Regions from separate parts of the Leclercia pneumoniae genome, predicted to be linked through region 1. Evidence: predicted binding sites of a transcription regulator. Region 1 holds the regulator's gene; each other region holds the start of a gene.
The links. Region 1 encodes PurR, which represses purine synthesis genes. Its sites were predicted from a motif close to CANGCAAACGTTTGCNTG; they were not measured.
Positions count from the first base shown of each region.

Region 2: glyA (serine hydroxymethyltransferase) is a predicted target of PurR. The motif match lies at 2,144-2,161, and genes of this name have one in related genera.
Region 3: gcvT (glycine cleavage system aminomethyltransferase GcvT) is a predicted target of PurR. The motif match lies at 2,643-2,660, and genes of this name have one in related genera.

Region 1 is NZ_CP071383.1:1,916,448-1,920,732, reverse strand. Features, by position in the region: gene sodB (superoxide dismutase [Fe]) at 1-62, shown strand, start outside; gene JZ655_RS09245 (MFS transporter) at 100-1,266, opposite strand; gene cydH (cytochrome bd-I oxidase subunit CydH) at 1,429-1,518, opposite strand; gene purR (HTH-type transcriptional repressor PurR) at 1,815-2,840, shown strand; gene punR (DNA-binding transcriptional activator PunR) at 2,837-3,769, opposite strand; gene punC (purine nucleoside transporter PunC) at 3,885-4,285, shown strand, end outside.
Region 2 is NZ_CP071383.1:3,191,531-3,195,815, reverse strand. Features, by position in the region: gene glrR (two-component system response regulator GlrR) at 1-301, shown strand, start outside; gene glnB (nitrogen regulatory protein P-II) at 381-719, shown strand; gene hmpA (NO-inducible flavohemoprotein) at 784-1,974, opposite strand; gene glyA (serine hydroxymethyltransferase) at 2,279-3,532, shown strand; partial or broken gene JZ655_RS15465 (DoxX family protein) at 3,603-4,026, opposite strand; gene JZ655_RS15460 (DUF2569 domain-containing protein) at 4,185-4,285, shown strand, end outside.
Region 3 is NZ_CP071383.1:3,519,089-3,523,373, forward strand. Features, by position in the region: gene gcvP (aminomethyl-transferring glycine dehydrogenase) at 1-920, opposite strand, end outside; gene gcvH (glycine cleavage system protein GcvH) at 1,046-1,435, opposite strand; gene gcvT (glycine cleavage system aminomethyltransferase GcvT) at 1,459-2,553, opposite strand; gene ubiI (FAD-dependent 2-octaprenylphenol hydroxylase) at 2,982-4,184, opposite strand; gene ubiH (2-octaprenyl-6-methoxyphenyl hydroxylase) at 4,196-4,285, opposite strand, start outside.

The DNA.
Region 1 (4,285 bases):
ATCTGGAACATTTCTGGGCGCTGGTAAACTGGGACTTTGTGGCGAAGAATTTCGCTGCATAACGAAAACGCAGAAGGGTCACCCCTTCTGCGCTAGTATCTACTCCGCAACGCAGACCTGTTCAGGCTGACGACGACCCGACAGCAGCACCAGAAGCAAGCCAAAACCGGCTATCACCGCTCCCATCACTGGAACCACGCTGTAGCCCATTCCGCTGGAGATGACCGCACCACCCGCTGCCGCACCAAGCGCATTCCCGAGGTTAAACGCCCCGATATTCACCGAAGAGGACAATCCCGGCGCTTCGCTGGCAACCCGCATCACCCGCATCTGCAGTGGAGGCACCACGGCAAAGGTAGCGGCGCCCCATACCACCATGCTGATGGCTGCACCAATTTCACTGCGCGCCAGCCACGGAATGGCAAGCATGATGACAATCAGCAGCAGTAAAAAACCTTTCAGCGTGGCGGTGACCGAGCGATCCGCCAGCTTGCCGCCCAGATAGTTGCCAATGGAAAATCCGACGCCAATCAACACCAGCATGGCGGTGACAAACGCGGGTGTCGCATGGGTAATATCGCGCAACACCGGTGAGATATAGGTATAAAGGGTAAACATTGCCCCGGCACCCAGCACGGTGGTTAACAGCGCAGAAAGCACTTGCGGACGCAGTAACACCGCCAGCTCTTTACGCACCTCCGGACGCTCACCCGCGCTCCCTTTCGGTAAAGAGAAGTAGAGGGCGACCATCGCCACCATACCTAACCCGGCCGTGGCGAAGAAAGACATACGCCAGCCAATGGTTTCCCCCAGCCAGGTAGCTGCCGGAACGCCGCCGATATTGGCGATGGTGAGACCCATAAACATGGTCGCCACGGCGCTGGCCTGCTTATGTTTAGGTACCACGCTGGCCGCGACCACCGAGCCGAGGCCGAAGAACGCCCCATGATTAAGGCTGGTCAGGATGCGCGAGAGCATCAGGGTGCTGTAATCCGGCGCTACGGCAGAGAGCACATTGCCGACGGTGAAAATTGCCATCAGGAAAATAAGTGCGTTGCGGCGTGCGCGGTGAGAGAGAAGAAGCGTCATCAACGGCGCCCCCACCATCACGCCGATGGCATAAGCACTGATCAGCATCCCCGCCGTCGGGATAGAGACATCTACGCCACGGGCAATTACCGGGAGTAATCCCATGGGAGAGAATTCAGTCGTGCCAATCCCGAAGGCACCTATCGCCAGGGCCAGCAGGGGAAAATTGATTTTCATACGTCAACTCCAGAAACCGTGTCTTGATGCGACACAGAACAGTGAAGGCGAAAGCATGACATCAATCACAAAAAATGAGAAGTTAACAATTGCGCAAAAGATTTTTGCCAGAAGGGTAACAATCAGGAAAGGCAGGAGGGAGATGATACTCCCCCCAGTCACTCAGTGCAGAATCGCGGTAAAACTTGCCGCAACAATCAGACCCAGAACAATGATGGTGGTTGTCAGCGAAAACTTAAGATCGGTATTCATCAATTTTTCTCCTTATAATCCCCCCACGAAAAGTGAGCCTGCTCATTTTTACACAACTTACGCTAAAAATCTTGCAGGATTTAGTGCGATATCCGTTTTTGCTCTTCCCCTTTTGGTCAAGATCAGACAAAATTCCAGGCTTAATTTATTAGCGTACCGGCCATTGACCCCCTCCTGACGTCCTGTGTCGTTTTCCCGGCGTACCGCAATTCAGATTGCGCAATTAGGGTGAGAGAAGGCAATCGTTTACCTTTCGGTTTTTCAGGAGTTTAGGATATGGTCTGGAGTGACATCTAATGGCAACAATCAAAGACGTAGCGAAACGAGCAAACGTTTCCACTACAACCGTATCACATGTAATTAACAAAACGCGTTTTGTCGCTGAAGAGACGCGTAATGCCGTCTGGGCGGCGATCAAAGAGCTGCACTATTCACCGAGCGCGGTCGCTCGCAGCCTGAAAGTGAATCACACCAAATCTATCGGCTTGTTAGCAACCAGTAGCGAAGCGCCCTACTTTGCCGAGATTATCGAAGCCGTGGAGAAAAACTGCTTCCAGAAGGGCTATACCCTGATTCTTGGCAACGCGTGGAATAACCTGGAAAAGCAGCGGGCCTATTTATCGATGATGGCGCAAAAGCGTGTCGACGGTCTGCTGGTGATGTGTTCAGAGTACCCGGAACCCGTGCTGACGATGCTGGAAGAGTATCGCAATATCCCGATGGTGGTGATGGACTGGGGTGAAGCGAAAGCTGACTTTACCGACTCCGTTATCGATAACGCCTTCGAGGGGGGTTACATGGCGGGGCGTTATCTGATTGAACGCGGACACCGTGAAATCGGCGTTATCCCCGGCCCGCTGGAGCGTAATACCGGCGCCGGACGTCTGGCTGGGTTTATGAAAGCGATGGAAGAGGCGCTGATCACCGTGCCAGAAAACTGGATTGTGCAGGGCGATTTTGAGCCCGAGTCCGGCTATCGTGCCATGCAGCAGATCCTCTCCCAATCTCCGCGCCCGACCGCCGTGTTCTGCGGGGGAGATGTGATGGCGATGGGCGCGCTCTGCGCTGCAGACGAGATGGGACTGCGGGTGCCGCAAGACATTTCGTTGATCGGGTATGATAACGTGCGCAACGCGCGCTTCTTCACCCCGGCTCTGACCACCATCCATCAGCCTAAAGATTTCCTCGGTGAAACCGCGTTTAACATGCTGCTGGATCGCATCGTCAATAAGCGAGAAGAGTCGCAATCAATTGAAGTGCATCCCCGCCTTATTGAACGCCGCTCGGTGGCCGACGGCCCGTTCCGCGATTATCGCCGTTAATCCTCCTGCGGAGCCAGCGCGTCTGGCTCCCGCAACCACTCCCTGTTCATCGTTTCGCTATCCCCAAGATAATCCAGCAGCCAGGCCAGCGCAGGCGACATGTCATTCTGTTGCCATGTCAGGCAGCAGGCCGCATCCGGGAAGGGATTCTCAAGTTGCAACGCCACCCATTTGCCGGCATCGATCCAGGGGCGGGCAAAATGGGCGGGAACCATCCCCACGCAGAGCCCGGCAGAGAGGCAATCGGCAGAGGATGCCCAGTCCGGGGCAACGATTCGCCGCTGGTTATCCAGCAGCCAGGTAATGCGTTTGGGTAATGAGCGGGAGGTATCTTCCAGCACCAGCGAGGGCCAGCTGCGCAAGGTATCATCGCTGAGCGGCCCTGGCATCGCCGCCAGCGGATGGTGGCTTGCCACCACGCAGTACCAGCTGAGGGTTCCCATATCGCGAAACGCCCAGCGCCCACCCACGGGGATGGCCTGAGTCGCGCCGATCGCCATCTCTACCCGGCCATCGGCCAGCGCATCCCAGACGCCATTGAACACCTCCTGCGAGACGCGCAGCTCCACATCAGAAAAGTGGCGATAAAAATCGAGGATCATCTGGCGGGTACGCTCGGGGCGGACGATATTATCCACGGCGATAGAGAGGTGCCCGCGCCAGCCATTCGCAATCTGCTGGCACTGCTCGCGGGTGATCTGCATTTTTTTGATAACAGAGCGCCCTTCTTTCAAAAACCATGCCCCTGCCGGGGTCAGTTCCACGTCACGGTGGCGGCGTTCAAACAGCGGCACCGCCAGCCACTCCTCCAGCTGGCGCACCGTATAGCTGATGGCAGAAGGCACGCGATGCAGCTCTTGCGCTGCGCCGCTAAAGCTGCCGTTACGAGCTACCGCATCTACGACTTCAAGGGAATATTCTGACCACATTTTCTGCCTGCAAATTTTTTGAATGCAACCGCCAAATATTAGCGTTTCACAAGCGGTATTGCACTCTCTACACTCAGCGGCTGCCACACCTGCATACAAAATGGGGAAAACCATCGTGACACCCGGGAAAGGATTTTTAGTCTGGCTTGGCGGCTTAAGCGTGCTGGGCTTTCTTGCAACCGATATGTACCTGCCCGCTTTTGCGGCGATGCAGGAAGATTTACAAACGCCAGCCGCTGCCATCAGCGCCAGCCTGAGCGTGTTCCTGGCCGGCTTCGCCTTTGCGCAGTTGCTCTGGGGGCCGCTCTCCGATCGCTTGGGTCGTAAACCAATCTTGCTGACCGGTTTAGCGATTTTCGCTGTCGGCTGCCTCGGCATGCTATGGGTGCGCGATGCGACCTGGCTGCTGGTATTACGATTCGTGCAGGCCGTGGGCGTATGTGCTGCGGCGGTCACCTGGCAGGCGCTGGTGACAGACTACTATCCGGCGTCCCGTACCAACCGTATATTTGCCAC
Region 2 (4,285 bases), 1.3 Mb from region 1:
GACCGCCGGCTGGCCGGGCAACGTGCGCCAACTGGTAAACGTGATCGAGCAGTGCGTAGCGTTGACCTCCTCGCCGGTGATCAGCGATGCGCTGGTTGAGCAGGCGCTGGAAGGGGAGAACACCGCGCTCCCCACCTTTGTGGAAGCGCGTAATCAGTTTGAACTCAACTACCTGCGTAAGCTGCTGCAAATTACCAAAGGCAACGTGACCCATGCGGCCCGTATGGCTGGACGCAACCGCACCGAATTTTACAAATTGCTGTCGCGCCATGAGCTGGAAGCAAACGACTTTAAAGAGTAATACCGCTAAATCCATCGGGTATGATACTGTGAGCAACCGATTACGATGCTGCTGACAGGTACGATTTCAAGGACTCACCATGAAAAAAATTGATGCGATTATTAAACCTTTCAAACTGGACGATGTGCGTGAAGCGCTGGCGGAAGTCGGCATCACCGGGATGACGGTAACTGAAGTGAAAGGCTTTGGTCGCCAGAAGGGCCATACTGAGCTGTATCGTGGCGCAGAGTACATGGTGGACTTTCTGCCGAAGGTGAAAATTGAGATCGTGGTCAGCGACGATATCGTCGACACCTGCGTGGATACGATTATTCGCACCGCTCAGACCGGCAAAATTGGCGACGGAAAGATCTTTGTCTTTGATGTCGCGCGGGTGATCCGTATTCGTACGGGTGAAGAGGACGATGCGGCGATCTAAACCCGCATCACGCTGACTCATCTGTATAAAAAAAGCCCCCGGTAATTGCCGGGGGCTTTTTGCATTACAGCACCTTGTGCGGGCCAAAACATTCGTAATGGATGTTCTCTTTATTGACCCCCAGTTCGACCAGCTGCGCAGCTGCGAACTGCATAAAGGCTACCGGGCCACAGACATAAAACAGCATCTCCGGGGCGTTAAATAGGCCTTTATGCTGGGCTAAATCCATCAAACCTTCGCTATTAAAGCGTGCTGCTGTGCGATCGGTCTCCGTCGGCAGGCGGTACCAGGTATGTGCGGTAAAGTGCGGCAGCTGAGCGGCCAGAGCCTGTACTTCATCGGCAAACGCATGCACATCACCGTTCTCGGCGGCGTGGAACCAGTTTACCGGCGCGCTGTGCTGCGATTTCGCCAGAGTATCCAGCATCGCCAGCATCGGGGTTTGCCCCACGCCTGCGGAAATCAGCGTAACCGGCGTGTGGGTGTCAACGGCCATAAAGAAATCACCGGCCGGCGCGGCCAGATGCACCACGTCGCCTACTTTCGCTTCGTTATGCAGCCAGGTTGAGACCTGACCACCCTCTTCGCGTTTCACGGCGATACGATAGCTCTTAGCATTGGCTTTGCGGGTGAGGGAATACTGGCGGATCTCCTGATGCGGGAAGCCTTCGGGTTTCAGCCATACGGCCAGATACTGGCCAGGCTGATAATCCGCTACGGGTTTACCATCCACCGGTTCGAATTCGAAGCTGGTAATCAGCGCGCTGCGCGGGGTTTTCTCTACGATACGGAAGGCGCGAGTGCCCTCCCAGCCACCCTTTTTGCTGGCATGCTCGCTGTAGATCTGCGCTTCACGGTTGATAAAGACATTAGCCAGCACGCCGTAAGCTTTACCCCAGGCATCCAGCACCTCCTGACCCGGGCTGAACATCTCATCCAGGGTGGCAAGCAGGTGAGTACCCACGGTGTTGTACTGCTCCGGCTTGATCTGGAAGCTGGTGTGCTTCTGCGCAATTTTCTCTACCGCCGGCAGTAGGGCCGCCAGGTTATCGATGTTGCTGGCATAGGCGGCAATCGCATTAAACAGCGCTTCGCGCTGATCGCCGTTACGCTGGTTGCTCATGTTAAAAATTTCTTTGAGCTCGGGATTGTGGGCGAACATCCGGTCGTAAAAGTGGGCGGTAAGTTTAGGACCCGTTTCAACCAGCAGGGGAATAGTGGCTTTCACGGTTGCGATGGTTTGGGCGTCGAGCATGGCTGCTTCCTTTTCTGTAAATCTAATGATGTATTTTAAATACATCTTATAAAAAATAACCCTGCGTTGTAAATGGTTCTTTGCAACGTGAAATATTCACATCACAAACCTGAAAAGAAATCCCTTACTTGCCGTCTGCGCTTTATGTGTCAAACCCTTGCGTGGCGGGCAGGAAAACGTTTGCGTAAAATCGTTTGTCAAGACCTGTTATCACAGAACTAATCAGTTATACTGTTGCGCGTTGTCCAACAGGACTGCCTTTTTCAGGTCAAAATTTTATTGTTAGCTGAGTCAGGAGATGCGGATGTTAAAGCGTGAAATGAACATTGCCGATTATGATGCCGAACTGTGGCAGGCTATGGAGCAGGAAAAAGTACGTCAGGAAGAGCACATCGAACTGATCGCCTCCGAAAACTACACCAGCCCGCGTGTGATGCAGGCGCAGGGCTCTCAGCTGACCAACAAATACGCTGAAGGTTATCCGGGCAAGCGCTACTACGGCGGTTGCGAGTACGTGGATATCGTTGAGCAGCTGGCAATCGACCGCGCGAAAGAGCTGTTTGGCGCCGACTACGCTAACGTCCAGCCGCACTCCGGTTCTCAGGCTAACTTCGCGGTTTACACCGCACTGCTGCAGCCGGGCGATACCGTTCTGGGTATGAACCTGGCGCAGGGCGGCCACCTGACTCACGGCTCCCCGGTTAACTTCTCGGGCAAACTGTACAACATCATTCCTTACGGTATTGATGAGTCCGGTAAAATTGACTACGAAGACATGGCGAAGCAGGCCAAAGAGCACAAGCCGAAGATGATCATCGGCGGCTTCTCTGCCTACTCCGGTATCGTTGACTGGGCTAAAATGCGCGAAATCGCAGACAGCATCGGCGCATATCTGTTTGTGGATATGGCGCACGTTGCCGGTCTGATTGCTGCGGGCGTTTACCCGAACCCGGTTCCACATGCGCACGTTGTCACCACCACGACTCACAAAACCCTGGCGGGTCCACGCGGTGGCCTGATCCTGGCGAAGGGCGGCGACGAAGATCTGTATAAGAAACTGAACTCTGCTGTCTTCCCAAGCGCGCAGGGCGGCCCGCTGATGCACGTTATCGCAGCGAAAGCCGTGGCGCTGAAAGAAGCGATGGAGCCAGAGTTCAAAGTGTATCAGCAGCAGGTTGCTAAAAACGCTAAAGCGATGGTGGAAGTGTTCCTGAACCGTGGCTACAAAGTGGTGTCTGGCGGTACTGAAAACCACCTGTTCCTGCTGGATCTGGTCGATAAAAACCTGACCGGTAAAGAGGCTGACGCTGCCCTTGGCCGCGCCAACATTACCGTAAACAAAAACAGCGTACCTAACGATCCGAAGAGCCCGTTCGTGACCTCCGGTATCCGTATCGGTTCACCGGCCGTTACTCGCCGTGGCTTTAAAGAAGCGGAAGTGAAAGAGCTGGCAGGCTGGATGTGTGACGTGCTGGACAATATCAATGACGACGCGGTTATCGAGCGCGTTAAAGGTAAAGTTCTGGAAATCTGCGCACGCTTCCCGGTATACGCATAATTCTGCTCCGCAGAAAGAGAAAAGGCCGCGCAAGCGGCCTTTTCTATTTGGTGGCGAAAAAGGGAGGTTCTTAGTGCCGGTCAATAGAAATTGCGCCAGGCCCGGTGACGGCCAATAATAAAAAGGCCCCAGCAATACTGATATTTTTTATAAAAGTTAATCATATTCGGCATGACGGCGTCGCCGCTCATATCCCAGTAAGGATGGCCGATAACTGCCGTACCCAGCGTGTAAAAGACAAACAGCAGTGCGATAGGGCGGGTAAAGAAACCCAGCACGATCAAAATAGCCGCCGGGATCTCCATCACCACCGCAATAATCGCGGCCAGCATCGGCATGGGGGCGCCCAGCTTCGCCATCTATTGCACGGTGCCATCAAACCCGGTCATTTTCGGCAGACCAAAAATAATAAACAGCAGCACGATAGCGATCCGGGCGATCAAAAGAAGCAGAGGACGTGACTGACCGAAATCTAAATAGCGAAGTGCGTTCATGATGAGCTCGCTTTTCGGTGGGGCGTAATTTAACCCTAATACAAATTATCGGCGCCTGCCATTGACCTTCCCGCTATAAATCAGCCGTTAGGGTGATTTTAATTTCAGGGTCACTGGCTGGGTGTGTAGAATTCTCTTTTTTCGGCAAGGATATCGCGATGCAATGTATTGAATGTCAGGAACAACCGGCCAATAAAGAGTCGGGGTTATGTCATCAGTGTGAAAGTCTGGATGAGAAGAAAATTAACGGCCTGCTCTA
Region 3 (4,285 bases), 1.6 Mb from region 1:
TCTTTAGAGACGCCGATAATACGGCCCGGCATGGAGCGTTTGAATTCATCTTTTGCGGCAAAGAAGGCCGCGTGCGGGCCACCGTAGCCCATCGGAACGCCAAAGCGCTGGGCAGAGCCGAAGACGATGTCCGCCCCCTGTTTACCCGGCGCCGTGAGCAGTACCAGTGACATAAAATCGGCCGCTACGCTGACCACGATTTTACGGGCTTTCAGCTCAGCAATAAGATCGCTGTAATCGTGGACTTCACCGGTGGTGCCCACCTGCTGCAACAGCACGCCAAAGACATCCTGATGATCCTTCGCCTTTTCGGCATCATCCACAATGACGTCAAACCCGAAAGTTTCCGCACGGGTACGTACTACGTCCAGAGTTTGCGGATGGATATCGGCCGCGACGAAGAAGCGGTTTGCGCCCTTCAGTTTGCTGACGCGTTTTGCCATCGCCATGGCTTCGGCAGCGGCGGTGGCTTCATCCAGCAGTGAGGCAGAAGCAATATCCAGCCCCGTCAGATCCAGCGTCACCTGCTGGAAGTTCAGCAGCGCTTCCAGACGGCCCTGAGAGACTTCCGGCTGATACGGCGTATAGGCGGTGTACCAGCCCGGATTTTCCAGCATATTGCGCAGAATAACCGGCGGCAACTGTACCGGGGTGTAGCCCATGCCAATGTAAGACTTAAAGCGCTTGTTAAGGCCGGCAATCGCCTTCAGCTCCGCCAGCGCGGCAAATTCCGTCGTGGCATCGCCTACCTGCGGCGGTGTGGCAAGCTGGATGTCTTTTGGCACGATCTGGCCGATCAGGGCGTTTAATGAATCTGCGCCAACCGTGTTCAGCATCTCCTGCTGTTGCTGAGCATCCGGCCCGATGTGACGTTCAATAAAGGCGCCACGATTTTCAAGCTGGCTTAAAGTCTGTGTCATGAGCGATGGTTCCTGAAACGTGCAGTGAATGTGTATTCTCCCTCTCCCTGAGGGAGAGGGCTGGGGTGAGGGTGTCGTCTGTTCCCCTCACCCTACCCTCTCCCCAAAGGGAAGAGGGAAAAGGCTTACTCGTCTTCTAACAGTGCTTCGTACGCGGTAGCATCCAGCAGCGCGGCAACTTCCGCTTCATCGCTGGCTTTGATTTTAAAGATCCAGCCGCCCGCGTAAGGCTCGCTGTTTACCAGTTCCGGGGAGTCGCTCAGCGCGTCATTCACGGCAACGATTTCGCCGCCAACCGGCGCGTAGATGTCAGAAGCGGCTTTCACAGACTCCGCCACCGCACAGTCATCGCCTGCGCTAACGGTCGCGCCCACTTCCGGCAGGTCAACAAAGACCATGTCACCCAGCAACTCTTGCGCATGCTCGGTGATGCCTACCGTGTAAGTGCCGTCCGCCTCTTTGCGCAGCCACTCGTGTTCTTTGCTGTATTTCAGTTCTGCTGGCACATTGCTCATTGAAGTTCTCCTGATAAAAATAATTAGACGACCGGCTTACCGGCGCGAACAAAAATCGGTTTAGTGACGGCAACCGGCATCTCGCGATTGCGGATCTGTACAACGGCAGTTTCGCCAATGCCCGCCGGTACGCGTGCCAGCGCAATGCTGTAGCCCAGGGTCGGCGAGAAGGTGCCGCTGGTGATCACCCCTTCGCGATGATTGCCATCGGCATCGGTGAAGCGCACCGGCAGTTCACCGCGCAGCACGCCTTTGTCTTTCATAACCAGGCCAACCAGCTGTTCGGTGCCCTTCTCACGCTGCATCTCCAGCGCTTCGCGACCGATAAAGTCACGGTCAGCCGGTTCCCAGGCAATGGTCCAGCCCATATTCGCAGCCAGCGGAGAGACGCCTTCGTCCATCTCCTGGCCATATAAATTCATACCGGCTTCCAGACGCAGCGTATCGCGCGCCCCCAGGCCTGCCGGTTTCACGCCGGCTTCTACCAGCGCACGCCAGAAATCAGCGGCTTTCTCGTTAGGCATGGCAATTTCATAACCCGCCTCGCCGGTGTAACCGGTGGTGGCAATGAACAGGTCACCTGCCTGCACACCAAAGAACGGCTTCATGCCTTCGGTGGCGTTACGCTGCTCATCGCTAAACAGCGTTGCAGCTTTCGCCTGGGCATTCGGCCCCTGAACGGCAATCAGCGACAGATCGTCACGGACGGTGATGTCGATGGCGTAAGGTTCGGCGTGTTGGGTAATCCAGGAGAGGTCTTTTTCGCGGGTGGCGGAGTTTACAACGAGGCGGAAGAAATCTTCAGTGAAGTAATAGACGATGAGGTCATCAATCACGCCGCCGGAGGCATTGAGCATGCCGGTATAGAGCGCTTTTCCCGGCGTCTTCAGTTTGGCGACGTCGTTGGCCAGCAGATAACGTAAAAACTCCCGGGTGCGGCTGCCGTGCAGATCGACAATGGTCATGTGGGAAACGTCGAACATGCCGGCATCGGTGCGCACGGCGTGGTGCTCATCAATTTGTGAGCCGTAGTGCAGCGGCATCATCCAGCCATGGAAATCCACCATGCGCGCGCCACATAACGTGTGCTGTTCGTACAAAGGAGTCTGTTGAGCCATCTTTTCCTCGTTGAATAAGCAGGGCTATCTTTGCGTTTCATGCGGTTTTATCCCCACGAAACCCGGCATCGGCACCACTCCTGGATGTCGACGCAAACGTTCTCTTTGACCTGAACTTACCACCGAAAACGGCGGCAAACCATAAGCGAAAATGGGCCATCACATTAGCTTATGACCAAAAAGGTGCCGAAAGCCTACAGAGTTATTCACTAGAATTATGCGATACAGGCCGCACAAATCCAGCATCACACCCGCTGCATTCTGTTAAAAATGATATTTAATCTGGAAAAACGGGATGATTTTCCGCAACATAAAAATCACTACATTAGTTTTATTAATGCGAAAAGGCGGGTGAAATTAGATTATTTCAAACGAGGAGAAACACCCGGCCAGTAGGCCGGGAAAGGAAAGTGTGACGGGGGTCTTATTTAGCGCAGCCAGTCCGGCAGGTCGTTCAGACCCATTGCCTGGCGTAAAAGTTGGGGTTTCACGCCCGGAAGGGTATCGGCCAGCTTCAGACCCAGGTCGCGCAGCAATTTTTTGGCCGGGTTAGCTCCGGCAAAGAGTTCGCGAAAACCCTGCATCCCTGCCAGCATCATGGCGGCGCTATGTTTGCGGCTGCGCTCATAGCGGCGCAGATAGAGATGCTGGCCAATGTCTTTGCCCTGCTGATGCAGACGACGCAACTCCGCGACCAGCTCCGCGGCATCCATAAAGCCGAGATTGACCCCCTGCCCGGCCAGCGGATGAATGGTGTGGGCAGCATCCCCCACCAGCGCCAGACGATGCGCGGCAAACTGGCGGGCATAACGCCCCGTCAGCGGGAAGACAACACGTTCGCTTTCGACGCTGCAGAGCCCCAGGCGGTTATCAAATGCCACGCAAAGCGCCTGGTTAAAGGCCTCTGGTGTAGCATCACGCATGGCCTGTGCCGCATCGGGAGAGAGCGACCAGACGATGGAACAGAGATGGGGATCGCTGAGCGGTAAAAAGGCCAGAATGCCGTCATTGTGGAAAATCTGCCGCGCCACGGCCTGATGCGGCTCAGCGGTGCGGATCGTCGCTACCAGCGCATGGTGATGGTAGTCCCACCAGGTCAAGGGGATATCGGCTTTGTTACGCAGCCAGGAGTTGGCGCCATCGGCTCCCACCATCAGGCGTGCCGTGAGCATTTCGCCGCTTTGCAGGGTGAGAAACGCCTCATTTTCTCCCCAGGCTACCTGCTGGATTTGCGCCGGCGCCAGTAGCGTGACATCGCTGCACTGTTCAGCTTTTTGCCACAGCGCCTGGTGAATCACTGCATTTTCAACAATGTGGCCGAGATGGCTATAGCCCAGGCTCTCGTCATCAAAGGCAATGTGACCGAAGCTGTCTTTCTCCCACACTTCCATACCGTGATAGCAACTGGCGCGGCGCGCAACGATATCAGACCAGACGCCAAGGCGGGTAAGCAGCTTTTCGCTGGCGGCATTGATGGCCGACACGCGCAATTCGGGTGCCGCATCGGCGGCTATGGGCTGAGGCGGCTGCTGTTCGAGTACCGCCACGCGCAGGCCGCTACCCTGTAAACCACAGGCTAACGCCAGCCCAACCATCCCACCACCGACAATGGCAACATCAACATTCTGCACTTGTTAACTCCTTAGCGAGCGACCCAACCGAGAGTCCTCTGCGCCAGCACGTCGCGTGCCGGAATGAATAATTCCATCGCCATCAGCCCTAAGTTGCGCCC